4 regions of the Streptomyces ortus genome follow, and region 4 is predicted to be linked to each of the others. Evidence: riboswitches for the same ligand, from Rfam matches in the RefSeq annotation. Region 4 holds a riboswitch; each other region holds the start of a gene.
What was found. Region 4 has a riboswitch for cyclic di-AMP ahead of K3769_RS21370 (M23 family metallopeptidase). Riboswitches for the same ligand answer to the same signal wherever they lie in the genome.
Positions count from the first base shown of each region.

Region 1: it holds a riboswitch for cyclic di-AMP, as region 4 does, so the genes downstream of both, K3769_RS14570 (C40 family peptidase) here and K3769_RS21370 (M23 family metallopeptidase) in region 4, are expected to answer to the same signal.
Region 2: it holds a riboswitch for cyclic di-AMP, as region 4 does, so the genes downstream of both, K3769_RS34875 (C40 family peptidase) here and K3769_RS21370 (M23 family metallopeptidase) in region 4, are expected to answer to the same signal.
Region 3: it holds a riboswitch for cyclic di-AMP, as region 4 does, so the genes downstream of both, K3769_RS25400 (transglycosylase SLT domain-containing protein) here and K3769_RS21370 (M23 family metallopeptidase) in region 4, are expected to answer to the same signal.

Region 1 covers NZ_JAIFZO010000002.1:2,560,998-2,567,972, reverse strand. The annotation lists gene pcrA (DNA helicase PcrA) at 1-1,501, opposite strand, end outside; cyclic di-AMP (ydaO/yuaA leader) riboswitch at 1,947-2,120, shown strand; gene K3769_RS14570 (C40 family peptidase) at 2,128-3,294, shown strand; gene K3769_RS14565 (hypothetical protein) at 3,461-3,814, opposite strand; gene K3769_RS14560 (C40 family peptidase) at 4,257-5,321, shown strand; gene K3769_RS14555 (LuxR C-terminal-related transcriptional regulator) at 5,442-6,221, opposite strand; gene K3769_RS14550 (ATP-binding protein) at 6,218-6,975, opposite strand, start outside.
Region 2 covers NZ_JAIFZO010000002.1:7,286,757-7,293,731, reverse strand. The annotation lists gene K3769_RS34885 (RNA polymerase sigma factor) at 1-384, shown strand, start outside; gene K3769_RS34880 (hypothetical protein) at 450-590, opposite strand; gene K3769_RS34875 (C40 family peptidase) at 622-2,238, opposite strand; cyclic di-AMP (ydaO/yuaA leader) riboswitch at 2,334-2,507, opposite strand; gene K3769_RS34870 (LamG-like jellyroll fold domain-containing protein) at 2,678-4,594, opposite strand; gene K3769_RS34865 (hypothetical protein) at 4,742-5,068, opposite strand; partial or broken gene K3769_RS34860 (serine/threonine-protein kinase) at 5,524-6,066, shown strand.
Region 3 covers NZ_JAIFZO010000002.1:4,984,480-4,991,454, forward strand. The annotation lists gene fahA (fumarylacetoacetase) at 1-22, opposite strand, end outside; gene K3769_RS25385 (carboxylate--amine ligase) at 218-1,480, shown strand; gene K3769_RS25390 (FAD-dependent oxidoreductase) at 1,520-2,785, shown strand; gene K3769_RS25395 (HAD family hydrolase) at 3,004-3,876, shown strand; gene K3769_RS25400 (transglycosylase SLT domain-containing protein) at 3,870-4,595, opposite strand; cyclic di-AMP (ydaO/yuaA leader) riboswitch at 4,600-4,761, opposite strand; gene K3769_RS25405 (polyprenyl synthetase family protein) at 5,364-6,374, shown strand; gene K3769_RS25410 (LolA family protein) at 6,734-6,975, shown strand, end outside.
Region 4 covers NZ_JAIFZO010000002.1:4,104,189-4,111,163, reverse strand. The annotation lists gene K3769_RS21390 (MarR family winged helix-turn-helix transcriptional regulator) at 1-500, opposite strand, end outside; gene K3769_RS21385 (dihydrofolate reductase family protein) at 639-1,796, shown strand; tRNA gene K3769_RS21380 (tRNA-Met) at 1,849-1,922, shown strand; gene K3769_RS21375 (PP2C family protein-serine/threonine phosphatase) at 2,093-3,226, shown strand; cyclic di-AMP (ydaO/yuaA leader) riboswitch at 3,545-3,702, shown strand; gene K3769_RS21370 (M23 family metallopeptidase) at 3,714-4,766, shown strand; gene K3769_RS21365 (PrsW family intramembrane metalloprotease) at 4,932-6,224, opposite strand; gene trmB (tRNA (guanosine(46)-N7)-methyltransferase TrmB) at 6,294-6,975, opposite strand, start outside.

The DNA.
Region 1 (6,975 bases), 1.5 Mb from region 4:
TGCCGCGCTTGGGCACGTTCAGGATGCGGCGCAGCGGTACGGAGTCCTCGGGGTTCGCGAGCACCCGCAGGTACGCGAGGACGTCCCGGACCTCCTTGCGCTCGTAGAAGCGGACGCCGCCGACGACCTTGTAGGGCAGGCCGACCCGGATGAAGATCTCTTCGAAGACACGGGACTGGGCGTTCGTACGGTAGAAGACGGCGACGTCGCCGGCCTTCGCGTCGCCCGCGTCGGTGAGACGGTCTATCTCCTCGGCGACGAACTGCGCCTCGTCGTGCTCGGTGTCGGCGACATAGCCCGTGATGCGCGCGCCCGCGCCCGCGTTCGTCCACAGGTTCTTCGGGCGGCGCGATTCGTTGCGCTCGATGACCGCGTTGGCGGCGGTGAGGATCGTCTGTGTGGAGCGGTAGTTCTGCTCCAGCAGGATCGTCGTCGCGTTCGGGTAGTCCTCCTCGAACTGGAGGATGTTGCGGATGGTCGCGCCGCGGAAGGCGTAGATCGACTGGTCGGCGTCACCGACGACGCACAGCTCGGCCGGCGGGAGGTCGCCCTCCGAAGGCGGTACGTCCTCGGGGTGCGCGACAGGGTCCGTGACGCTGCCGACGAGCTCCCGGACGAGGGAGTACTGCGCGTGGTTCGTGTCCTGGTACTCGTCGACGAGGACGTGGCGGAAGCGGCGGCGGTAGTGCTCGGCGACGTCCGGGAAGGCGCGCAGGAGGTTGACCGTCGTCATGATCAGGTCGTCGAAGTCCAGCGCGTTCGCCTCGCGCAGCCGCGACTGGTACATCGCGTAGGCCTGGGCGGCGGTCTTCTCGAAACCGTCGGAGGCCTGGGCGGCGAAGTCCTCCTCGTCGATCAGCTCGTTCTTCAGGTTCGAGATCTTGGCGCTGAAGGACTTCGGCGGGAAGCGCTTGGGGTCGAGATCCAGGTCACGGCAGACCAGGGCCATGAGCCGCTTGCTGTCGGCGGCGTCGTAGATCGAGAAGGACGACGTGAAACCGAGCTTCTTGCTCTCCCTTCGCAGGATCCGCACGCAGGCGCTGTGGAAGGTCATCACCCACATCGCGTTCGCCCGCGGGCCCACGAGCTGCTCGACGCGCTCCTTCATCTCGCCCGCGGCCTTGTTCGTGAAGGTGATCGCGAGGATCTGGCCGGGGTGCACCCCGCGCTCACCCAGCAGGTGCGCGATGCGGTGGGTGAGCACACGGGTCTTGCCGGAGCCGGCGCCGGCCACGATGAGCAGGGGTGAGCCGTGGTGGACCACCGCCGCGCGCTGGTTCTCGTTCAGCCCGTGCAGGAGCGTGGCCGGGTCCACGAGCGGCCGGGGGGCGCCGTCGCGGTAGTACCCCCCGCTGCTCGGCGGCACGTCGAAGTGCCCGCCGAACAGGTCGTCCGGACCACGGTCCGGCTCCTCGTCGTCGGGCGGCGGCGGGGGCTCTTCCTCATCGGCCTGCGAGGGCCTGAGGTCCGCCAGGAAGCTGTCATCAAAGAGGCTGCTCATCGCTCTCCGAGTCTAGGCGCCCCCACTGACACCCGGCCGCCACCCCGGAAACTCGGCGGAATCCCGGCCGCACGGCCATGGGTAGACCTTCACCGACGAGAAGCGCGTCAGTACATACGGTGACCACTCCCCAGTGCAGTGACTTCCTCTATGACTTCCTCGACGGCTTCCTCAATGCAGTGACCTTCGCCCCGCACATGAACCGCGTGCGGGTGACCTACGTACAACTCTTGCGAGGACCCGCCCTCCCCCCTACCTCTTACCGCCCCACGCCCCAGGGACAACTCGGAGCAGATCGCGACCATTTGACGTCGGCGGACGACACCCGTGGGCCAGGTCACGAAAATGTATCGGGCATATCGCACATCAAACTTCACAGGTGCCACACGTATTGGCTAACTTTCGCGTAGGCCGCTCGACCCGCACCGGCGAACAACGCCGGGCCGAGCGGACTCCGCCGAATCCGGCATGCCCTCGTGGCCTGCGGAACCGGGGACCCAACCGAATCCTGGGGTGAATCGGTCCGAACTCCCTCGCGGGACACGGACCGTAGGGCAAACCTTCCGAAGCACTCGCCCGAACCCGACAGCTAACTCGGTAGGCGGATGACGGAAGGAGACGCCCTCGTGGCGCCACACCGCAAGTCGCGGCCCCCCAGTTCCCTGGGCCTGCGGACGCCGGCCCTCGCCACCGCGGCCCTGACCTCGGTGGCCCTGCTCTCCCAGACGGCGGAGGCCTCGCCGGCCGCGGAGCCCAGGCCGAGCACGGAGGAAGTCCAGAAGAAGATCGACGACCTCTACCAGCAGGCGGGTACGGCCACCGAGAAGTACAACGCCGCCAAGGAGAAGACCACCAAGCAGCGCAAGCGCGTCGCCACGCTCCTCGACGACGTGGCGCAGCGTACGGAGAAGCTCAACAGCGCGCGTGAGGCGCTCGGATCGTTCGCCGCGGCGCAGTACCGCACCGGAGCCTCCGCCCCCGACTCGGCCTCTCTCCTCCTCGCGGACAACCCGCAGGACTATTTCGACCAGACCCAGCTGATGAACCGGCTGACCGCCCGGCAGAAGCAGGCCGTCGACGAGTACGTCACCCAGCGGACCACCACGTCGAAGAAGCGGCAGGAGGCGTCCGAGGGCCTGGAGACGCTCACCACGACGCAGAGCACGCTGAAGACGTCCAAGGCCGACGTCCAGCGCAAGCTCGCCGACGCGCGCGAACTCCTCTCGAAGCTGACCGCCGAGGAGAAGGCCCGCCTCGCCGCGATCGAACGGAAGAAGCAGGAAGAGGCCCGGCGCAAGGCGGACGAGCTGGCGCGGCAGCAGGCGGCCGACGCGGAGCGCCGGCGCCAGGAGGCAGCGACACAGGGCACGGGAGCCGGTACCGGTGCCGGCACGGGCACGGGCACGGGCACGGGGAGTGTGCCGGGCTCGGACTCCGCCTCCTCCACCAAGGCGGCCAAGGCGCTCGCCTTCGCCCGCGCCCAGATCGGCAAGCCGTACGTCTGGGGCGCCAGCGGTCCCGGTTCGTACGACTGCTCCGGTCTGACCCAGGCCGCCTGGAAGGCGGCCGGTGTGACCCTGCCACGCACCACGTGGGACCAGGTGGACACCGGCACGACGGTCTCCGTGGACAGTGCCCAGCCCGGTGACCTGGTCTTCTTCTACGACGACATCAGTCACGTCGGCATCTACATCGGCGACGGCATGATGATCCACGCCCCGAAGCCGGGCGCGTACGTCCGCGAGGAGTCGATCTACTACATGCCGATCCACAGCGTGGTGCGGCCGGGCTAGCCGGGCCTGGGGGCCCGCCGGGGCAGGGGGCCCGCCGGGGCAGGGGGCCCGCCGGGGCAGGGGGCCCGCCGGGGCAGGGGGCCCGCCGGGGCAGGGGGCCCGCCTGGATCGGGACGGGGTACGCGGACGGGGTACGGCACGCATGTGCGGTACCCCGTCCCCGTCCTCAGGTCCAGAGCACCGCGATGAAGATGTTCACCGTGGTCAGCCCGCCCACCAGGGCGAACAAGCCCTTCTCCACCTTCTCGTCGTCCCGTTTGACGTAGACGAGGCCGAGGATCACGACCAGCAGGGCCAGCTTCACGCCGATCTTGACGTTGTTGACGGTCTGGTCGTCGGCCTGGTTGAGGCCGACGAGGACCGCGCCGGTGACCAGCATGGTCAGCGCGCCGTGCAGCATGGCGGGGGTGAAGCGGGCCGTGCCGTCGCCCATGGCCTTCATCTGGGTGAGGAACCCGCCCAGCAGGGAGGCGATGCCGATGATGTGCAGGGCGACGAAGACATGAATGAGTACGTCCATGAGCCCGGACCCTAACCGGACGCCCGTACGCCGCCTCGCACCGGCCCGGACCCCGGGCCCTCGGCGGGCTCAGGGCCGAGCCCATAGCACCGTCGCGCGTGCCGCTCCCCCACAACGCGTCCATCGGTCACCCCACCGCGCCAAGTCGGTGGCACCGGGCCCCGATCACGGTCGCACCCGGTCAGCTCGTGGCCGACTGCCACCACTTCCGTACATGCCGTTACCACCGGCGTGCGGCGAGGTTTAGCGTCCTTCCTCAGGTGACCGGCTCCCCACCACATCCGCCCGGGCCAGGGCGGCAGTCGGCACCACCGCCAAAAGGTCCGGCGGCGGTCCGCTCCCCCTGTGCGGGCTGCCGCCGGACGTGCAACCAGCCCCTGAGGGCCACCGCCGCGGACATACCCGTGCCCCGGCGGCCGTACGGAAGGAACGTGGATCGCACGTGGCAGCGCACCGCAAGCCCAGACAGCGCTCACTCGGCGGCGGTACGGCCCGCACCGCCTTCACCATCGCCCTCGCGGGAGCGGCGAGCGCGACCGGGTTCGAAGGGACGGGGGTCGCCGCACCCCAGCTGACGCCGGCCCAGGTGAAGGCGAAGGTCGACAAGCTGTACCAGGAGGCGGAGGTCGCCACCGAGAAGTACAACGGGGCGAAGGAGAAGGCCACGAAGGCGGCCGGCCGGCTCGGCACCCTGCAGGACGAGGCGGCACGGAAGACGGAGCGGCTCAACTCCGAGCGGGCCGCACTCGGCTCACTGGCGACCGCCCAGTACCGGGACGGCGGCATCGATCCCGCGCTGGGGCTGATGCTCTCCTCGGACCCCGACCGGTATCTGGACGGGGCCGCGTTCGCCGAGCGGGCCGGCAGCCGACAGGCCTCGGCGGTCTCCCGCGTCCGCACGCAGCTGCGCGACATCGAGCAGTTGCGTGGCGCCGCACACATCGAACTCACCTCTCTCAAGGCACGACAGGCGGACCTGAAACGCCACAAGAAGACGATCACCGGGAAGCTCGGCGAAGCACGCCACCTGCTGGCACGGCTGCCGGCCGCGGACCGGGCCCGCATCGGCGCGGACGACCCGGACACCGCACGCGCCTCACGTTCCGGACAGGCCTCCCGCGACCTCGGCCACGGCTCTCCCTCCACGACCGCGCCCAACGCCCGGGCGGCGGCAGCGGTCTCGTACGTCTACGGGAAGCTCGGCAGCCCTTACGTGTGGGGGGCCACCGGGCCCGACGCCTTCGACTGCTCGGGGCTGATGCAGGCCGCGTACCGCTCCGCGGGCATCTCGCTGCCCCGGACGACATACGCGCAGATCAACGCGGGCCAACGCGTCTCCCGCTCCGCACTCCAACCCGGTGACCTGGTGTTCTTCTACTCGGGCATCAGCCATGTGGGCATGTACGTCGGCAATGGACAGATGGTCCACGCACCCAACCCGTCGGCCCCGGTACGCGTCGCACCGATCGACGAGATGCCGTTCGCGGGGGCGACGCGGGTGGCGTGAGGGGGTTCCGGTACCGGTCCACCCGCCTGGGGTTGCTCGGCGGTCGGCGGGGTGGAGGCGGTTGGAGGTAACTAATGACTGGCGGGTGACGGTTGGCGGGTGACGGTTGGCGGACAGCCTCTAGACCAGGCGTCGTGCCGTCGCCCACCGTGTCAGCTCGTGGCGGTTGGAGAGCTGGAGCTTCCGCAGGACCGCCGAGACGTGGGACTCGACCGTCTTGACGGAGATGAAGAGCTGCTTCGCGATCTCCTTGTACGCGTAGCCGCGGGCGATGAGGCGCAGGACCTCGCGCTCGCGCTGGGTCAGGCGGTCGAGGTCCTCGTCGACCGGCGGGGCGTCGGTGGAGGCGAACGCATCCAGGACGAAGCCGGCCAGGCGGGGCGAGAAGACCGCGTCGCCGTCCTGGACGCGGAAGACCGAGTCGACCAGGTCCGTGCCGGTGATCGTCTTCGTGACGTAGCCGCGGGCGCCGCCCCGGATCACTCCGATGACGTCCTCCGCCGCGTCCGACACGGACAACGCGAGGAACCGCACCGGCTGCTCGGGGTCGGCCATCAAGGGCGAACAGCGGCGCAGCACTTCGACCCCGCCGCCGCCCGGGAGGTGGACGTCGAGGAGGACGACCTCGGGGCGGGTCGCCGTGATGACCGTGACCGCCTGGTCGACGTCCGCGGCCTCGCCGACCACCTCGACGCCGGTCCGCTCGGTCTGCCCGATCTCCGCCTGGACCCCCGTACGGAACATGCGGTGGTCGTCGACGAGCACCACGCGCACCCGACGCCCTGGCGCGGAACCGGCCGGATTCCCGGTCGAGCCAGCACCGGTCGCGCCGGCCTCCGCACCGCCGGTCACGCCGTCGGTCGGCCCGACCGCTCCGGTCGGTTCGTTCGCGTCGCTCATGTCTCCGCCCTCTCCATCTCCAGCTCGACCTCCGTGCCGCCGTCCGGCACCGCGCGCAGCCTGGCCGTACCGCCGTTGCGCTCCATGCGGCCGATGATCGATTCTCTGACGCCCATGCGGTCGGCGGGTATCGAGTCCAGGTCGAATCCGGGACCGCGGTCCCGGACCGACACGAAGACGGTCCTTCCCTCGACCTCGGCGAAGACCTGCACCGCGCCGCCGTCGCCACCGTACTTGGCCGCGTTCACCATGGCTTCCCTCGCGGCCTGCATCTGGGCGGCGGTCCTGTCGTCGAGCGGGCAGTCGCCGACGACCACCACCTCTATGGGGACGCCGTGCTTGTCCTCGACCTCCGCCGCGCTGCGCCTGACGGCCTCGGCGAGGGTGTCGGGCTCGTCCGCCTCGTCCTTTCCGGTGCCCGCCGGTTTGTAGAGCCAGTTGCGCAGGTCGCGCTCCTGGGCGCGGGCGAGGCGGCGGACCTCGCTCGCGTTCTCCGCGTTGCGCTGTATCAGTGTGAGGGTGTGCAGCACCGAGTCGTGGACGTGCGCGGCGACTTCGGCCCGCTCCTGTGCGCGGATGCGCATCAGGCGTTCCTCGGAGAGGTCCTGGGTCATGCGCACGAGATACGGACCGGCCAGCAGCGCTATCCCGACGAGGACGGCGAGCGCGGCCTGCAGGACCGACCCCAGGTGGGCGGCGGAGCCCTGCAGAACGAATATCCCGGAGACTCCCGCGGCGACGAGCAGGACACCGG
Region 2 (6,975 bases), 3.2 Mb from region 4:
GATCTACCCGTTTCGAAGATCATGGAACTCGACACCTACATCAAAGAACCGGTCTCCCTGCATATGCCACTGGGCGAGGAGGGCGGTACCGAACTCGGTGATGTGATCGAGGACAGCGAAAGCGTCTCCCCTTTCGACGCGGTCTCGTTCCGTCTCCTCAGGGACACCATCCAGACCGTCCTGTCCGCCATGACGCCGCGCGAGGCGGGCATCATCACCCTCCGCTACGGGCTGCTGGACGGCCAGGCGAAGACCCTGGAGGAGATCGGCCAGGTCTACGGGGTCACGCGTGAGCGCATCCGGCAGATCGAGTCCAAGACGATGTCGAAGCTCCGCCACCCCTCCCGCTCGCAGGCGCTCCAGGACTACGTGGGCCTGGGCTGAGCCCCGCCCGGCCGGCTCGCGGCGGAGCGGAAAGCCCGCCGCGAGCGAGCGCGCGGTCGGCGTGGTCACGGGTGGACTCGCCCGACGCCTGCCCGGACGGCGGGCCGGGCCAGCGCCAAGTGGTCGCGCAGGGTCGTGCCCTCGTACTCCGTGCGGAAGACGCCGCGCTCCCGCGGCAGCGGTCGAACCGTTCGCCAGACGGCCACGGCCGCCCGCACCCCCTGTTCAACGCCCCCTTCAGGCAGGGCGGATCACGCTGTGGATCGCCGCCTCGCCGGCCCAGTAGATCGACTCCTCGCGGATGGCGGCGCCCGGGCTCGGCGCGTGGATCATCATGCCGTCGCCCGTGGCGATGCCGACGTGTGCGACCTGTCCGCTGAAGAGCACCAGGTCACCGGGGCGGATGTCCGAGACAGGCACCATCGTGCCGGCGGTCGCCTGGTCCTGGACGGAACGCGGGAGCGCGACCCCGGCGACCTTCCAGGCGGCCTGCGTGAGACTGGAGCAGTCGTACGAGCCCGGCCCCATGGAACCCCATACGCACGGCTTGCCGATCTGGGCGCGGGCGAAGTCGACAGCCCTGGCTCCCTGCCCGCCGTACCCCGGGTCGGGCGCGGCAAAAACGGGCGTGCCATAGGCGGGCGTCGTATAGGCGGGAGCGGGGGCGGGAGTTGGCACAGGTGCGGGCACGGGTGCGGGCACGCCGTATCCGGGGTTGGCCGCCTGCTGCATGTCGAGGGCGACCCCCGTGGCGATGGGCGTGCTCGCGTCGACGTACCTGCTCGTGTCGCTCTGCCGGTCACCGGCGTACGGGGCTCCGGTGTACGAGACGCCGGTGTACGGAGCACCGGCGTACTGGTCGACCCCGACCCCCACGTACACGCCGTTTCCGATGCTCTGGTCGGCGGTGACCCCGGCCCCCGTACCGGGTATGCCGGGGTACATGGCCGTACCGGCGTACATGTCCGTGCCCGCGCGCATGTCCGTGCCGATGGCCGACTGCTGCCACGCGTTCACGCCGGGCGCGGCCGGGCGGGGGTGCTGTTCCTGTGCGGCGGGGCCCCACGCACCCTCGATCGCCTGGAAGGGCCGCAGTTCGGCGACGGGTGCGCCGCGCCGGGCCACGTGTCCGGCCAGCAGGTCGCGGGCCTGTCCGAGCTTGCGCTGGTTGCGCTGCTTCGACGTCCGCAGGGTCGCCTGCGACGGTCCGCCGGACGGCCCGGGCAGAGCCTTCTCGGCCGCCTGGCGCTGGGCCGGAACAGCGGGCAACCCGGCGACGGGTCCTGCGGGCAGCGCGGCGACAGGCCCCGCGGTCAGCGCGGCGACAGGTCCGGCGGTCAGCGCGGCGACAGGTCCGGCGGTCAGTTCCGCGACGGGTCCGGCGGCACCTCCCGAGCCGGGGCCCGCGCTCGGACCGGCGGTCAGCTCCAGGGCGGGCTTGTCGGAACCCTCACGCCCTTCGCGTTCCCCGCGCCCCTCACGGCCACCGCCGCCGCCCGGACGGCCGCTCGCGTCGGCGGGCCGGGACCCGGCCGCACCCCGGTCCGGCATCCTGTCGGGCGGCAGCACCGCGGGGAAGACGGGGCCCAGTTGCGAGCGGCCCACGTCGAACCACTTCTTCGCGACGTCCGGCAGCGGGGCGGCGGCATCGGCGGCTCCGCCCTGGCCGCCCCCGCCTCCGGACGCCGGCCTGGCGGTGTCGCGCGTCGCCGCGCTCATCGCCCGGGTCACGTTGTAGTTGCCTGTGGCGTTCTCGACCCGGTCGTAGAGGTTGCTGATCCGCTGCTGTACTTCCTCGCGGGTGGGTTCGTCACCCCGCTGGGTGGGAATGCCTGCGGAGGCGAACTGGTCCACGGGTGCGGGAGCCGCCTTCACGAGGGCGGAGCGGGACGTGCCGGGGAGGTCGGTGCCTCCGGGGCGCTGCGTTCGTTCCGGCGCGATGGGAGACGACTCCTTCCGTGCACCGCCAGCCGGGTCGACTGTCGGGTTCGGGCGGGAAGTTACGAAAAAGCGTGCCCTACGACCTCTGCCCACCGGGCAGTTGGGCCGATTCACCCTGAAAGTCGACTGGACCTCCGGCTCCGGCCGCCACGAAGGCCGGTCGGATTCGGCGGAGACCGCGCGACCCGGCGAGGTTCACCGGAGGGAGTCGTACGGCCCAGCCGTCAACTTAGCCAACTTGTGTGCCTCGCGTGAAGATTGAAGTGCGAAGTGTCCGATATGTAAATGTGACCTTCGTCGTACCCGACGGTGACCTCGGACCTTTCATCACCTCACCGTGACCGTTCCGTCGCTACACGTAAGGATTCAGGAACTCCCCCACGGACAGCGCCCGGTTCACGATGCGCGTGTCGCCCAGCCAGCCGTAGAAGCCCTGTCCGAAGCTCTCGTCGAACTGGGTGGCCCCGAGCACGAAGGGCTTGCCGAGGGTGGCGATGCCTGTGGACGGCTGCGAGGGATTGCGGGCGATCTTCGAGCCGTCCACGTACATCACCGTGCGGCGGCCGTCGTTGACGAGGGCGATGTGCATCCAGCGGCCCACGGGCACCGCGTGGCTCCACGACGTGGGGTCGGCGTCCTGGCGCTGCGGATACACCACGAACTGGAGGAACCGCTCGGGTGACAGGTTGAGGCTGCAGGTGGGTTCCAGCGGGGACCAGCCCGTGGTCTTGCCCGCGTCCCCGTTGCGCCCCTCCCAGCTGAGGATGCCCATCCAGGAGTGGTCGCCCTCGAAGGGCTCGGGCAGCCGGACGAAGGTCTCGATGGTGTAGCCGCGGAGGAACTTCTCGCTGTTCAGGGCGGCTCGGGCGGAGGTCGTCAGGATCGCGCCGCGGTCCGGGCTCTTGCCGCCGTCGAAGCGGAGGCTGGCGTGCGCGGGCTGGCCGGGGTGGTGGTCGGCCGACCAGGTGAGGACGTCGGGCCCGCTCGACGACAGCAGGCTGACGGCGAGGTCGTTCCCGTTGCCGGTGAGGTCGCGTACGACGGCGCCGTCCGCGACGGGCTTGCCCGCCGTGCCGCCCACCGAGGTCCCGGCGGCGTCGAAGCGCCAGTACGCGACCGTGCCGCGCGGCATCACCGCGGAGGCGGGACGCGGCTTCGGCACGGCGACGGGGGCGAAGCCCTTGAAGCGCTCGGCGAAGTCGATCTCCAGGCTGAACCGGTCGGTGTCGCCGGTCAGTTCGATGGTCTCGGCCTCCAGCGGTGACCGCTTCGCGGGGTCGCGGGCGAGGAGCCACGGCGAGAAGGTCTCGACGTCGACGACCCCGCGGGCCAGGTCGAAGCCGTACGTACGGATCATGCCGGCGCCGCCGTAATAGCGGTCCTGGTAGTTGGTGATGTGGATGTGGACATCGTTGTCGGAGTCGTTGCGCAGGACCGTGCGGCCCGGCGGCCAGTAGTGGCCGCCCAACGCCAGGAAGATCTGGTCGTTGCCGCGGATCAGGCCGTCCCACAGGCGCTTTCCGTTGTCCGACAGCTGCGCCTCGCCGTCGTCGTCGGCCCAGGCGATGTCGTGGGTGGTGAGGACGGCGGGCAGCGTGGGGTGCGCGTCGAGGACACCCCTCGCCCACGTCAGGCCCTTGTCCGAGATGCGCCAGTCGAGGGCGAGGACCAGCCAGGACCGGCCCGCGGCCCTGAGCACGTGGTACGTGTTGTAGCCGTCGGGCGAGGCGCCGCGGTAGGTCGGCATGGACTTGTAGCGGGCGGGCCCGAAGGCGGCGAGGTACGCGGAGTCGCCGCGCTGGTCGTCCCCGGAGCTGATGTCGTGGTTGCCGGCCAGGACGCTGTAGGGCACCTTGCCGTGGAGGGTCCGGAAGGTGTCGGCGGCCCGTCCGATCTCGTCCTCGGTGCCGTGCTCGGTAACATCGCCGAGGTGCGTCATGAACGCGATGTTCGCCTCGCCGCGCTCGGCGACCAGATGGCGGAACGCCTCCCGCAGCGGGGCCGGGTCGGTGCTGTCGGCGTCGAAGAGGTACTGGGTGTCGGGCAGGACGGCCAGCACGAAGCGCGGGCTCTCGGGGTCGAAACGACCGCCGTGCCCGGCGGAGGCAGAGACGGAGGCGGAGGCGTGGGCGTCGCCGGGAGCCGTGCCGGCGACGGCCCGCGCGGAGGTCTCGAAGGCGGCGACGCCCGCGCCGGCGACGGGCAGCACTGCCGCGGCTCGCAGCAGCGCGCGTCTGTGCAGGGGGTTCTGAGGCTCTGCCGCGGTCATGGACACTCCGTAGGACAGGACCGGACGGGCCCGGTCGACAGTCCGTACGCTCCTCACCCGCCACAACCGGGCGATGGCGGGAAGTTGAACGTCCGCCGCCCGCCGTCCGGACGTTTGGCGGAGCGACCGTCCGGACGGCACCCGGAATCAGGCTCCGTCAGAGCTCTCCGCTTCCTTGCCGCCGTCCTTGCCGCCGTCCTGGTCGGCTTCCTTGGCGGTATCGGCGGCGTCCTTCTCCGCCATGCCGAGGAAGTGCCGGATCGTCCCGACCGGCATGTCGAGCCCCTCGGACGCGGACTGCTCGTCGCCGAACACCTGCACCGCCTCGGCGACGGCCACGGCCAGCTCCGTCTCCGCCTTGCGGACCTTGATCTCGGCCTTGTCCACGGTGTCGACCACCGCCAACTGACGCCGCTGCTTCTCCTGCAGCCGCTGCTTACGGGACACCGTCTTGTCCATGTTCTGCACAGTCACGCACAAGATCATAAGGCGGGTGAGGACGGAGAGAACGCAGAGGCGGGAGACGACCGACGGAGACATACGAAAAGGGCCCCCGCGGACTTTCGTCCGCGAGGACCCTTCGCATCGTCGGGACGACAGGATTTGAACCTGCGACCCCTTGACCCCCAGGAGTGAGGGTCGGAGGTGTTTTCTGGATATAACAGACTTGATCTGGAAGCGATTTGCGCGTCCGAGGCTCCGCCGTGCGCCATCGCGCGTACCGTGTGGTCCCCAACTGGTCCCCACCCGCATGTCATAGCTCTGCCGCCAGGCCACTCCGTGGAGCGTCCTCGCGACAACGAAGCTGCGAACTGCCCGACCCGCTGCGGCAGTCTGCCCATACGATCCCGTTCCCAAGGCTGGGGCTTCGTTCACGGGCGTGCGTCCAGTCTCATGGCGCTCCATCGCAGAAGAGGAACGAACACCCTGTGAGCATCGCTCGCGCAGAGACGCGGGTCCAGCCTGCCCGCTCTGGTGACCCGAAGCACGTCGGCCCCTACCGGATCGTCGGCCGTCTCGGCGCGGGCGGCATGGGTACCGTTCACGCCGGTCTCGATCCGGCCGGCCTGCGTGTCGCGGTAAAGGTGATTCATCCCGCGCAGGCCGAGGGCCCTGAGTTCCGGGACCGCTTCCGCCGAGAGGTCCAGCTGTCAGCCCGAGTGCAGGGGCCGTGCCTCATACCTCTTCTCGCAGCAGACCCGGATGCCGAGAACCCCTGGCTGGCCACCGCCTACGCCCCAGGGCTCACCCTCGATCAGCATCTCGCCACCCACGGCGCGCTCACCGGCGGCACCCTCTACGCCTTCGCCACCGGCACCGCCCAGGCCCTCGCCGCCATCCACACTGCCGGCGTCGTCCACCGGCACGTGAAACCGCAGAACGCCATCCTCACCCCGGCCGGCCCCCGCGTCCTGGACTTCGGCATCGCTCATGCCGCTGACGGCACCTCGGTAACCCGGAACGGTGTCGTGTGAACCGCCCTGTGTTCGAGAGAGACTCGATTCCTTGATGAGGAAGGAGAGGATGAGACAGGATCAAGTTGGCTGTTGTCGTGCACCGTTCCAATTTTCACGGGAGTGACGCCGGGTGGTGGTACATGTCAGGTGAGCAGATTGCCTGTGAACAGTCGACAGCACCAGGTCGGCACCCGACCACCACACGCATTGAATTCGGCGTCGTCAAGCTGAATGAGCACTGCCCTTAGCTGGGCGTATCTCGGACACCCAACACCGGCACCTCGACTGCCGGACTGATACGGGAGATCCATCCCACGACAGCAGCCAAAGGCGCCACGTGGTTTTACTGATTTCCTTGTTCCGGCTCACCTTTCGTCGGCGGGCCACCCTCCGGTTTAGGACCACTTCGACGGTGCCCTACGGCCTTCTCCGTGCGAGAACAGGGGCGACAGGTACATCGCGCCGGAGCCGGAGAAACTGTTCAGAGGATCTCCGCGGGCGCGGGGTCGACACTATCTGAGCTGGGATTTTACCGGGCCGGGTAGCTGTTTTCATTCAGTTGATTTCTCTCGACCTGACGAAGTAACTCCCGACGACAGCCATGAACAGCAATGGGCACCCTGGGACTTCCTTCCGCATCAACAAGCACCCGCGTGGAACCACTACTGGTCGTTCGATGGCGAATAATGCGCACGTTAGTGCTCCTTTCAGATGGAGAAGCGAATATGTGGAGGGCAGAAAAGTAGGCTGAGAATTTGCTGGATTGTGCGCGCGGATTTTCGAAGTTCAGGTGCCTGGGAGCCCATGCGAATCGGCACCGGGTTCCGTTCGTTTCGGGGGCGGATCTGCCGGCCCGGGCGGACTGCGTCTCATCGCGCCGCATTGCCGCTTGCGGCCCGGGGCGGGTGGCGTCGCGGGTTTACG
Region 3 (6,975 bases), 880 kb from region 4:
CGGGGACATCGAAGGGGGGCATGGGGTGCTGCCTCGCTTTCCGTGTGGGTGGAACACACGTTACGGGGAGGCGCTGCCCGGGGGCAGTGTCTAAAGAGTTCGCAATGTCCGATTAGGGGTGGGGTCGGAGTGGTTCATTCCGGCTTAGCTTCCTTCAGGGGGGGCACGGACGGGGTGGGTCCGCGTCCAGGGATGTGTGGGACACGTGGGGGGACCCGTGGCCAGAAGCACTGCCAGCGTGCCGTTGTACCTGGACCGGGAAGTGCCCGGCCTGATCGTGAAGTTCGGCGCCTATCCGCTGCATCACGGCGGTGTGGGCGCGATCCGCAGCCTGGGGCGGCTGGGGGTGCCGATGTACGCCATCACCGAGGACAAGTACACGCCTGCCGCGGTCTCGCGCCATCTGCGGCACGCGTTCGTCTGGCCGACCACGGGGACGGAGCGGGCGGAGCGGCTCGTCGAGGGGCTGCTGCGCGTCGGACGGAGGATCGGCCGCCCCGCGGTCCTCATCCCGACCGACGAGGAGGCCGCGGTCCTGATCGCCGAGCACCAGGCCGAGCTCACGGGACGTTTCCTGTTCCCCGCGGTGCGGGCCGGGCTGCCCCGGCGCCTGGCCAGCAAGCAGGGGCTGCACGAACTGTGCAGGGAGCACGGCGTACCCAGCCCGGAGGCCGCCTTCCCGGAAACGTACGGGGAGATCGAGGACTTCGCGGCGAAGGCGAGATTCCCGCTCGTGGCCAAGAACCGTGAGGCGTTCGTGCGCCGTGCGCGGCCGGCCGTGCGCGGGACGACCCGCATCGCCACCCAGGAGGGCCTGTTACGGCTCGCCCGCGACTGGGGCGAGCGGCCCGGCGTGATCCTTCAGGAGTATCTGCCCCGGGAGGACGCCGAGGACTGGATCGTGCACGCCTACTTCGACGCGGACTCGGTACCGCTCGCGATGTTCACCGGCGTCAAGGTCCGCTCCTGGCCCCCGCACGCGGGCATGACGGCGAACGCGTACGTCGTCGACAACCCCGAACTGGCGGATCTGGCCGCGCGGTTCATCAAGGAGATCGGCTTCAGCGGCGTCATCGACCTCGACCTGCGCTTCGACCGCCGCGACGGCCGGTACAAACTGCTCGACTTCAATCCGCGGATGGGCGCCCAGTTCCGGCTCTTCGAGAACGAGGCGGGGATCGACGTCGTCCGTGCCATGCATCTGCATCTGACCGGCCGGGCCGTTCCGGAGGGGGAACAGCTCGCCGGCCGGCGCTACATCGTGGAGAACATCGACCTGCCGGCCCTGCTCGCGTACCGCCGCAGCGGCTACACCACACCCCACGCTCCCGACCGTGCGAGCGGTACGGAGCTGGCGTGGCTGGCGGCGGACGACCTGCGGCCGTTCTTCACGATGCTGGCGCGCTTCGTGCGGCCCGGCGCGAAGCACCTGTACCAGATGTGGCGGGACGGCCGCCGCGGCAGGGCGTGCGCGGGGTGACCACCAAATGACGAAGTGCATTTCTGGGGAGGGGACTTCGTGATGGATCCGGTGGCAGTGATCGGTGCCGGACCTTTCGGCCTGTCCACCGCCGCGCATCTGAGAGCGCGCGGCATTCCGGTACGGGTGTTCGGTGAACCGATGGTGAGCTGGCGGGCCAACATGCCCGAGGGGATGCTCCTCAAATCGACCCCGGCCGCCTCGAACATCGACGCCCCGCAGCCGGGGCACGGCCTCGTCGACTACTGCGACGCGGCTGGCGTGCCCCGTCTCGTCACGGACGAGGACATCATCCCGGTCGAGACGTTCGTCGCGTACGGGGAGTGGTTCCAGCAGCGGCTCGTACCGGACCTGGAGCGGGTGCGCGTCGTCTCGGTCGACCGCCGGGCCGACCCGGGGCAGGACCGGCGCGGACGGCGGCGCGTCACCCGGGGCGGGTCCGGGAACGGCCCGGGAGGCTTCGAACTCAAGCTGGACTCGGGGGAGGTGTTCGCCGCGCGGGCGGTCGTCGTCGCGACCGGCCTGTCCGGACTCGCGCACCTGCCCCGCGAGCTGGCCGAGGCCGCGCCCGACGGACCGACGCCCACCGGACCCGTCTCGCACAGCTCGCAACTGCACGACCTGACCCGGTTCGCCGGTAAGGAACTCATCGTCGTCGGCGCGGGCCAGTCCGCCCTGGAGACGGCGGCGCTCGCCGCCGAGACGGGCGCACAGGTGCGCGTGGTGGCGCGCGGAAAGGGGTCTGTCGACTTCGGCGCGCCCCCGTGGCAGCAGCCCCTGCTGCGCCCCGAGTCACCCTTCGGCCGGGCCTGGTCGTTGTGGGCCCTCACCTACTACCCCCACCCGTACCGTCATCTGCCGCCGCCACTCCGCCACTACCTCGTCCGCAGGGTCCTCGGCCCGCTCGGCGCGTGGTGGTTGCGCGACCGGTTCGAGGGAAAAGTGCGGGTGAGCGAGGTGGCGCGGATCCTGCGTGCCTCGGGGGAGTCGGCCGGGGGGCCGGCCCTCACCGTGCGGACTCTCGCAGGCCGCGTCGAGGAACTGTCCGCCGACCACATCGTCGCCGCCACCGGCTACCGCGTCGACCTCGCCGCGATGGACTTCCTCGGCAGTGAGCTGCGGACACGGCTGGCCGTGAGCCGGGGAACACCGAGGCTGGGCGCCGGTTTCAGCTCCTCCGTGCCTGGGCTGTACTTCACGGGGCTGCCCGCGGCGGCCTCGTACGGCCCGGTGATGCGGTTCGTGTGCGGGACGGAGTTCGCCTCGCCGCGGCTGGTCCGGCATCTGGCGGCACGGCACCGCTGAGGTCGGGGCGCGAGCGCGCTCGGCGGGAGCGCGCGGGCGCACGCGGGCGGTCGGGAAAGGGGCGCGCATCGGGTCGGCGGAGTGGCCGATTTGTCATGGGATCGGCCTGAACGCCAGGGGTCTGCCGGGGCCCGTGGCGACGCGTGGGGTGGTCGGGGTGCCGGACGACGTCCGGTTCCCGTCGAGTCGCTGGGGGATTCGATCCGTATTCTCTGATCATGGCCCCCCCGATTGCATATTCACTCATCGCCACTGACCTGGACGGGACGCTGCTGCGCGGCGACGACACCCTCTCGGACCGGTCGCGCGCGGCGCTGGCGATGGCGGTCGGGGCAGGCGCCCGGCACCTCGTGGTGACGGGGCGGCCCGCCCCGCGCGTACGGCCGCTGCTGGACGAACTCGGCAGCCAGGGGCTCGCGGTGTGCGGACAGGGCGCGCAGTTGTACGACGCCGGCGCGGACCGCATGGTGTGGTCCGTCACGCTGGAACGCGAGCTGGCCGAGGTGGCCCTCGGCAAGATCGAGGCGGAGGTCGGCGAGGTGTACGCGGCCGTCGACCAGGACGGCGTGGACGGCCTGACGCTCATCGAGCCGGGTTACGAGATGCCCCACCCGACGCTGCCGGCGGTACGGGTGCCGCGGCGCGACGACCTCTGGAGCCGGCCCATCAGCAAGGTGCTGCTGCGTCATCCGCTGCTCTCCGACGACGAGTTGGCGTCCGCCGCCCGTGGAGCGGTCGGTTCCCTCGCCACCGTGACGATGTCCGGGCCCGGGACCGTCGAACTCCAGCCATGCGGCATCACGAAGGCCACCGGTCTCGCGCTCGCCGCCGGCCGGCTGGGCCTGACCTCGGCGCAGACCATCGCCTTCGGGGACATGCCGAACGACATCCCGATGTTCGACTGGGCGGCCCGCGGGGTCGCGATGGCCAACGCGCATCCCGAACTCAAGTCCGTCGCCGACGAGATCACCCTGTCGAACGAGGACGACGGCATCGCGGTGGTCCTGGAGCGCATGTTCTCCACCGACCGGACGGGCCCCCGTGTCGGCCTGCCGGCCGACACGGGAGCCCGCTCGGGCGTCGGTCAGTAGGCGCCGAAGACGTTGTCGATCGAGCCGTAGCGCGCGGCGGCGTAGTTGCACGCCGCCGTGATGTTGGCGACCGGGTCGAACGGGTCCAGCGACGTACCGCTCACGTGGTACGCGGTGAAGGTCGGGTCGATGACCTGCAGAAGACCCTTCGACGGGGTACCGGCGACCGCGTTGGAGTCCCAGTTGTTCATGGCCAGCGGGTTGCCCGACGACTCGCGGATGATGTTGCGGTGGATGCCGTCGTAGGTGCCCGGGATGCCCTGCTGGGCCATGACGTCCAGCGACTCCCTGATCCAGCCGTCGAGGTCGTCCGTGTACGTCTTCGCGGAGGCCGGGGTGACGGCGGACGCCGTGGACGCGGTGGCCGTCTTCGCGGTCGTCGTCGAGCTCTGCCCGTTCTTCGTGCCGACGGTCAGCTGGAGGCCCGGCCGGATGACCGCCGGGTCGTCGCCGATGACCGCGCGGTTGGCCTTGTACAGCTTCTTCCAGTCGCCCGTGGTGTGCTCCCTGGCGATCTTGGACAGGGTGTCGCCCTGGGCCACCTTGTAGGTGACCAGCGAGACCTGCGGGACCGCGTTCGGAGCGGCGTTCGGGGCGGCCTGGGCGCCCGTGGCTCCCATGAGGGGGAGCGCGAGGGCGGCTCCGCCCGTCCCGGCCGCGACGAAACCACGGGTGAGGGTGCTGTTTTTGGGGCGGCGGTGTTTGCCTCGTGCGGGCATGGCGAATTCCTCTCCGGCGCCTGCGAGGTGAGCTGTCGGGTTCGGGCGGGAGATGCCCGGCCGCGTGGGTGCGCGACTTGACCCCTAGCCGTTCCGATATCCGGACCGGCGGCTTACCTGGGTCCCCCGCTCCTGCCGTACGCGAGTGAATGGGTGACGGGGATTTCCGGGCGGCGGCAGGATTAGGCGTTCCGTCCGGAGTGACGTGAACGTATGCGAGAGCACATGCCGTGAACAAGCCCCGAATTCAGGCGGCGACGGCTTTGAACTGCCTTGTCGGGCGAATATCCCTTGATCGAAACGGAAGGCGAAGTTCAACTTGCTTTCCGCAAAGGGAAATCGGTGGCCCCGATAAAACGATCACTCCTGATAAGCGTGACTCAATTCACTGGCGCGAATGCCGAATGTCCATAAAAAAGGTGATACGGAATAATCTGCGGACATCCACGCGTGGGCGTCTCCGCGTGTGCTTGGAGCTTGGTTCCGTCTGTCAGGGGAACTCGGATGTCCGGGTGGACGTCTCGCCGGGAAGGGTGTACGGATGCGCGGGCGTATCGCCCGACCTGGCCGAAGGTGCAAAAGGGATCAGCCGGAGGGTGTCCGGCAGGGTGGTGGCGGGTGACGGGCGGGCGCTCATCGTGATCGAAAGACGACCGGATACGCTGACTTGAGTGGCAGCAGCGACACATCGACAAACACTTCCAGCACAGAGCACCCCCAGAGCATCCAGAGACCGCCGTTGAGAGCGTCAGCAGACAGGAGACCCTCGTGACCGTCGTCGGGCCGTTCGGGCTGAGCGTGCGGGACCAGGCTCTCGAAGCCGATGTCCAGGCCGGATTGGCGGCTGTCGAGGAGGGACTGCTCGAAGCGACCAAGAGCGAGGTCCCGTTCATCACGGAGGCCGCGCAGCACCTCGTGCGCGCGGGCGGCAAGCGGTTCCGGCCGCTGCTCGTGATGCTCGCGGCCCAGTTCGGTGATCCGTACGCACCGGGGATCGTGCCCTCGGCGGTCGTCGTCGAGCTGACCCACCTCGCCACGCTGTACCACGACGACGTGATGGACGAGGCGGACGTGCGCCGCGGGGTGCCCAGCGCCAACAGCCGCTGGGACAACTCGGTCGCGGTCCTCACCGGCGACTTCCTCTTCGCGCGCGCCTCGCACATCCTGGCCGACCTGGGCCCCGAGGCCGTACGGGTCCAGGCGGAGGCGTTCGAGCGGCTGGTCACGGGCCAGATCCTGGAGACGGCCGGACCGCGCGACGGACGTGACCCCGTCGACCACTACATGGACGTGCTCGGCGGCAAGACTGGCTCCCTGATCGCCGTGGCCGGCCGGTTCGGCGCGATGATGTCGGGCGCCGACGAGACGGTCGTCGACGTGCTGACCCAGTACGGGGAGCGGCTCGGCGTCGCCTTCCAGCTCGCCGACGACGTGCTGGACATCGCGAGCGACTCGCACGAGTCCGGCAAGACCCCGGGCACCGACCTGCGCGAGGGCATTCCCACGATGCCCGTCCTGCGCCTGCGCGAGCGCGTCGAGCGGCTGGGACTCGCCGAGGACATCGCCCTCGCCGACCTGCTCGCCTCCGACCTGACGGACGACGCACGGCACGCGGAGGCGCTGGCCAGGCTGCGCGTCCACCCCGCGCTCGACCAGGCCCGCCGCGACACCGTGCGGTACGCGGAGGACGCCCGCGCCACGCTCGCGCCGCTCCCGGAGTGCGACGCGAAGGCTGCTCTGGTGGAGCTGTGCGACGCGGTGGTGCATCGAGCGGGCTGACCTGCGTGTCCTCCCGTTCGCAGCGTGATCGACCGACGGGATTCGACTTCCGGCACGCGCCGGACAACTGAGCCGGACAACTGGGCCGGACAACTGACCGGACCATCCCCGAACCGGACCTCTTCGGCGAGTCGCACGGACGGTGTCTCCTCGTACGACCCCTACGGGTCGGCGGGGGCACCGGCCACCCATGTCATACCCCAGGTGTACAAGGAGTTGGCTCCGAGGTCTGACGCATTCGGCCGACCGATTTGGTCAGATGGGACACACCACTTCACAGCGGTTCGGGTGACAATGGCGGCCAGGGTGGACGAGTGCGAGGACGGTCAGCCGCCGCCGACAACGGAGGTAGGGCACACATGGCACCGTACGGATCCGACGACAGCACGACCGAGGACGAGGCGGACGACAGGCGCGGCGGCAGGCAGAAGGCCGCCCGGTACGTCGTCCCCGTCGCGGTGGTGGGAGTGGCGGCGGCGACCATCGGGCTGGTCCCGGCGTTCGCGGGCTCCGGCGACCCCGACCTGCCGAAGGTCAGCGCACAGCAGCTCATCGAGAAGATCGCCGCCTCGGACGTACAGCAGCTGTCCGGCACGGTGAA
Region 4 (6,975 bases):
TGCGAGCGGCGGCGCCATGGGACGTCGTCCGGGGGTGCCTGCGCGTCGTCGCCCTCCAGGCCCCGCGCGACACTCGCGCAGATCTCCTCCAACTGCCCCACCTGCTCCGCGGTGAGCCGGTCGAAGAGGGCCGCGCGGACCGTCTCCACGTGACCGGGAGCCGTACGCTCCAGCAGGGCCATCCCCTCGCCGGTCAGGACCGCCGTGCTGCCCCGCCTGTCGCTGGGGCAGCCCTCACGGCGCACCGCCCCGTCCTTCTCCAGGCGGGTCACCGCGTACGTCAGCCGACTGCGCGTGATCTTCGTCCGCTCGGCCAGATCGGTCATCCGCAGGCGGCGGTCCGGCGCCTCGGAGAGGTTCGCCAGGATGGAGTAGTAGACATGCGGCATACCGGCCTCCTGCTGGAGCTGCCGGTCGATCGCGTCCTCCAGGAGGTGGGAGGCGGCGATGTAGGCGCGCCAGGCGCGCTGCTCCTCGGGGGCGAGCCAGCGGGTCGTCATGCCTCCAGTGTAAGTTTGTTTCAAACTTGAACCAAGCCGCGAGCCGCAGCCGTATGCAGCGAGCCAAGCCGAGCCGAGCCGAAGCCCAGGTCCCGCCCCGCCCGCGTCCCACCCCGCCCCGCGAAAGAGAGCGCGTCCATGCCCCACCCCTACGTCCTGTTGTCCGCCGCCGTCTCCCTCGACGGCCGCCTGGACGACACCGGCCCCGAACGGCTGCTGCTCTCCGGCCCCGCCGACTTCGACCGGGTCGACGAGGTACGGGCCGACTCCGACGCCATCCTGGTCGGCGCGGGCACCCTGCGCGCCGACAACCCGCGGCTCCTCGTGAACTCCGCCGAGCGCCGCGCCGCCCGGGTCGCCGCGGGGAGGCCCGCCTACCCGCTCAAGGTCACCGTCAGCGGCACCGGCGACCTCGACCCCACCGCCAACTTCTGGTCCACCGGCGGCGAGAAGGTCGTCTATACGACGGACGACGGCGCCGTGACGGCGGTGGAGGCTCTGCGAGGGCTCGGCGTCGACGTCGTGTCCGTGGGGGCCGGGCTGGACTGGCGGGCCGTGCTCACCCACCTCCACGACGTCCGCGGCGTACGGCGGCTCATGGTCGAAGGCGGCGGCCGGGTCCACACCCAGCTCCTCCAGCAGGGTCTCGCCGACGAACTGCAGCTCGCGCTCGCACCGCTCGTGGTGGGGCAGCCGCACGCGCCGAAGCTGTTCGGGGACGGCCCGTACCCGGGCGGGCCGCGCAGCCGGCTGCGGCTCGTCGAGACCCGGCCCGTGGGAGACGTGGTGCTCATGCGGTACGTGCCCACCGCGCCCGGCACCGGACCCGTACCCTCCGCCGCCGACCACCGGTGGCTGGCGCTCGCCTGCGAACTGGCCGCCGAGTGTCCGCCCTCGCGGACCGCCTTCAGCGTCGGCGCGGTCGTCGTCGCGGCCGACGGCACGGAGCTGGCCCGCGGGTACTCCCGCGAGTCCGACCCCGTCGCGCACGCCGAGGAGGCCGCGCTGGCCAAGATCGCGCCGGACGACCCCCGGCTGCCGGACGCCACGGTCTACAGCAGCCTGGAGCCCTGCGCCCACCGTGCCTCGCGGCCCGCGCCCTGCGCCCGGCTGATCCTCGACGCGGGCGTGCGCCGGGTCGTCACCGCCTGGCGCGAGCCCGACACCTTCGTGGCCGCCGCCGACGGGAACGGCCTGCTCACGGCTGAGGGCGCCGACGTCGTCGTACTCCCGGACCACGAGAGCGCGGCCAAGGCGCCCAACCGGCACCTGGACCGGCACCAGAACCGGGGCTGACATTTACCCGTGTGCGCCGAGTCCCGCGAATGGCGTACAGTGGTCTCAACGACGCGGGGTGGAGCAGCTCGGTAGCTCGCTGGGCTCATAACCCAGAGGTCGCAGGTTCAAATCCTGTCCCCGCTACTGAACACCTGAGGCCGGAATCCATTGGATTCCGGCCTCAGGTGTTTCCACGGCAGGACGGCACGACGGCACGGAGACCTGGTGCTCACCCTCCCGGTCCCCGTCCGCTCGCCACTCCCCGCCCGTCCCGGAACGCTGTACGGAGCGAGGTGGTCGAGGGCAGGAGACACGTGATCGGGCGTCGAGCGGTCGAGCAGCGGTCGCCGGGCTCCGCCGGGCCGCGGCCGGACAAGCAGGCCGGCCCGTACCCCCGTACCCGCGCGGTCGTCCGCGCGCTGCCGGCGCTGCTGATCGTCGCCGGAATCCTGTACGACGCACTCACCCCGCAGTACTTCACCGCCGCGCCCTTCCTCTCGGCCGCCTCACTCATCGCGGCCCCGCTGCTGTCGCTGGGCGCCACCGTCTGGACGGGTGTCGCGGGCACGGCGGCCATGGTCCTCGTCAGCCTGCGGTTCACCCTCGACGCGAGCGGGATCACCGAGATCGCGACCGTGGCCGTCGTGGCCTGCCTCGCCGTCGTCATCAACCGGCTCGTGAGCCTGGGCAACGCCCGGCTGGCCTCCGCCCACGAGATCGCCGAGGCCGCCCAACGGGCCCTACTGCCCGAACCGGCCGCGCGGACCGGCGGCCTCGACCTCGCGGTCCGGTACGTGGCGGCGCAGACCGACGCGCTCATCGGCGGCGACCTCTACGCCGTGCAGGACACCCCGCACGGCGTACGGCTCGTCGTGGGCGATGTGCGGGGGAAGGGCATGGGCGCGGTCGCCGCCGTGGCCGTCGTCATCGGAGCCTTCCGGGAGGCCGCCGAACAGGAGAGCACCCTGGAGGCGGTCGCCCAGCGGCTGGAGCGGTCGCTGATGCGCGAGGGCGTGCGGCGCGACAGCGTCGAGGTCTTCGAGGGCTTCATCACCGCCGTGCTCGCCGAGATCCCACACGGCGCCCAGCGCGTACGACTCGTCAACCGCGGCCATCCCGGGCCGCTCCTGCTGCGCTGCGACGGAACCGTACGCACGCTCGCCGCTGCGGAACCCGCGCTGCCGCTCGGGATGGGCGACCTGGGCGCGTGGCCCGACCGCGCGCAGGAGGAGGACTTCCCGGCCGGGTCCACGCTGCTCTTCTACACGGACGGACTGTCCGAGGCCCGGGACGGGCGGGGGGTCTTCTTCGACCCGGTGACGCGGCTGTCGGGGCGGGAGTTCGCCGGGCCCGACGCGCTGCTCGCCGCGCTGGTGGACGAGGTGCTGCGGTACACCGGGGGCGGCGGTACGGACGACATGGCGCTGCTCGCCGTGCGACGGCCGTGAGGGGGTCGGGAGACTCTTCCTGACTTGTTTCCTGACTCGCTTCCGGACCTGCTTCCGGAGCTACTCCGGGCAGGACCTTCTGCGGACCTATATCACCTGCAGTAGTCGAACGACGCCCCTGCGCATCACAACTGACACACCATCAACAAAATCGGTGCCCGTGAATGCCGACCAACTCGCCCGATTTACCCCGCTCGGAACGTTTAAGTCCAGGCCAGGAGCCGTAACGATCATCAGGAACAGCTTGGAATCCGGTGCCTGAGTCTATTAACGTTCGATAACGCAGCGCGGTGTCCCAGCCGTCACAAGAGACGGCTCCGTGCGCACGCGCCGAATCCCGCAAGGGAACCGGGGAACCACCTACATGGGGTGAATCGCGTGTCTTTCGTGGTGGTGAACACCGCGGTCGACTCGCGTAGGAGACCTTCCTGCTCCGAACCCGTCAGCTAACCCGGTAGGCGAGAAGGAAGGAAAGGAGCGCGCCCACGTGGCGTTCAACAGGCCTGCCCCCACACCGTCGTTCATACCGGACGAGGTGACGGGAGAGACCTCGGGCGGCAAGAAGCCCGACACCTTCGCCTTCGGCGCCCGCAGGGACGACGAGCCCTTCGAGCCCTGGAACCCCAGCGCCGAGACCGTCCTTCCCGTCCGGGGCAAGCACCGCGTCTCCAAGCAGCGTGGCGGGGGACTCGCCCGCAGCTCCACCGTTCTCGGCGTCGGTGTCATCGCCGCCGTCGGCGCGGGCGGCATGGCCTCCGCGCAGACCGGCAAGCCGCCGGTGTCGATCTCGATCCCCGACCTGCCGAACGTCGGCTCGCTGATCTCCGACGACGACGCGGCCCCCGAGGGTTCCAGCAAGGCGCTCACCGCCGCGGGACTCACCGAGGCCGACGCCGAGGAGGGCAACGCCGACGCCGGCGAGGCCCTGCGCTCGCGCATCATGCTCCAGGCCGAACTCCAGCAGGACCAGGTCGACCGCGAGGCCCAGGCCGTCGCCGAGGCCGCCGCCGCGAAGAAGGCCGCCACGCTCGCGGCCAAGGAGCAGGACGCGGCGAAGGCCAAGGCCGCCGCCGCGAAGGCGAAGAAGGAGAAGGAGGCCGAGGCGAAGGTCGAGGCCGCGCGCCTCGCCACGCTCGCCAAGCAGTTCACACTGCCCACCTCCTCGTACACGATCACCTCCACCTTCGGGCAGTCCGGCTCGCTGTGGTCCTCCGGTCAGCACACGGGTCTGGACTTCGCCGCTCCCACGGGTACCCCGATCAAGGCCGTTCACAGCGGCACGATCACCGAGGCGGGCTGGAGCGGTTCGTACGGCTACCGCACGGTCCTCACGCTCGACGACGGTACGGAGCTCTGGTACGCCCACCAGTCGTCGATCGGCGTCAGCGTCGGGCAGAAGGTCAGCACGGGCGATGTCATCGGGCGCGTGGGTGCCACCGGCAACGTCACCGGGGCGCACCTCCACCTGGAGGTCCACACGGCCGGCGGCAGCGGGATCGACCCGATGACGTGGCTGCGCGGCAAGGGCCTCAACCCGTAAGCCTTCCGCTACGCCGCTACGAGGAAGAGCCGACGCGCGTGTCGTGGGGCTTTTGGGGGCGCGGGGAACTGTGCGCTCAGCCCCCGGCGGCCTGCGGTCGTGATCCCGGCCGTCCCTCACGCACCTAGGGGCGCGGGGAACTGCGCAAACCGGCGCTGCGGCGCGTCAGGACCTGTAGGGGTTGTACGCCGGGTACGGCGGCGGGTACCCGTACCCCGGCGCGGGCCACGGCGCCGGAGCCGGTGCCGTCGCCCGCGCCGCGTACGCCAGCGCCGGGCGAGCCGGCTCCCGCCGCGCCCACAGCTCGTTCAGCAACTCACGCTCCCGTACGGCGAAGTCGGCACCTGCCCGGCCCCGGCGCCCCCGATGGCGCAGAAACGCCAGCGACGTCGCGTACGCCTCGTACTCCGCCACCGCCCGCCCCGCGTCCCGACCGCCGTGATGCGTCGCGTACTCCCGGGCCAGCCGGCGCGCCTTCATCGAGCCCAGGACGAACGGCTCGGGTGCGGCCAGCCACCCGGCCATGGCGTACGAGGGCAGCTCCGTGCGGACCGTGCCCAGTTCGCGCTGGCGCGTCCAGACGGCCAGCCAGGTGAGCAGCCCGAAGGACGGGACCATGAAGGCCGCGTAGACCGCGAAGAAGCCGTACTCGCCGAAGGCCGACGAGCCGTTCCACATCGCGTGCATGCCCATCGCGAGCAGCAGCCCGACGAGGGGCAGAAGTACGCGGCGCACCTGCTGGCGGTCCGCCGAGCGCGCCGCGATGCCGAAGCCGATGCCCGTCAGCACGGTGAACAGCGGGTGCGCGAACGGCGACATGATCACGCGTACGAAGAAGGTCGCCGCGGTGACGGAGAAAAGGCCGGTGTCGCCGCTGAGCCGGTCCGTGCCGAAGGCCGTGCCCAGGTAGAGGATGTTCTCGGTGAACGCGAAACCGGTCGCCGTGACGCCCGCTATCACCACGCCGTCGACTATCCCCGTGAAGTCCCGTCTGCGGAACAGGAAGACGAGCAGGACCGCCGCCGCCTTCGCCGACTCCTCGACGACCGGCGCTATCACCGTCGCGCCGAGGGTGTCCGCGTGGGACGGGTCCGCGGTCGCCGTCGCTATCCACTGCGTCGCGAAACTGTTCGCGACGATGGCTATCAGCGCCGCCGCGCAGGCGCCCCACGCGAAGGAGAAGAGCAGGTTTCTCCAGGGGCCCGGATCGACCCTGTCCAGCCAGCGGAACGCCGCGACGAGCAGGGGGACGGGGAAGACGGCGAGGCCGAGGCCCACCAGGAAGCCCTCGGTGCCGGTCTGTTTGCGGACGAGGGCCAGGATGACCAGGCCCGACAGGGCGAGCAGGGTGGTCAGCGCGGCGTAGCGCACCCACGTGCGCTGCCACCAGTGCGCGTGCCGACGGGCGGCCTCGGCGGGGAGGCCGGGGGGTGTCGGGGGTGGGGGACTGGTGGCCATGACAAAAACCCTAACGAGGGAGGGGCTCGGCCCGCGAGAGCGCCCCGTCCCGGGGTGGGGAGGCGCCGCTCAGGTGCCCGGGCTGTCCGGACCGCTGTTCGTGCCATGCGGTACGCGGCGGAACAGGAGATCGTTCACCACGTGGCCCTTGTCCAGGCCCTGCGCCTCGAAACGGGTCAGCGGGCGGAAGTCGGGGCGCGGCGCGTAGCCGGTGACGTGGTCGCCGGCGGCGTCGGGGAGTGTGGGTCGGGTGTTCTCGAAATCCGGGTGGGCGGAGAGAACTTCCAGCATCACCTCGGCGTACGGCTCCCAGTCCGTCGCGCAGTGCAGCAGCGCGCCGGGGCGCAGGCGGGACGCGGCCAGCGTGAGGAACTCCGGCTGGATCAGGCGCCGCTTGTGGTGGCGCTTCTTGGGCCAGGGGTCCGGGAAGTAGACGCGCAGGCCGGCGAGGGAGTCCGGGGTCAGCATCTCGCGGAGCAGGATGATCGCGTCGCCGTTGGCCACGCGGATGTTGGACAGGCCGGCGCGGTCCGCGAGGTTCAGCAGGTTGCCCTGGCCGGGGGTGTGGACGTCGACGGCGAGGATGCCGGTGTCCGGGTCCGCGGCGGCCATCTCGGCGGTTGCCTCCCCCATGCCGAAGCCGATCTCCAGGACGACGGGGATGTCGGCCTCGAAGAGTTCGGCGAGGTCGAGGGTTCGCTGCCCGTCGATGTCCAGGCCCCACTTGGGCCAGAGCCGCTGCAGCGCGTCC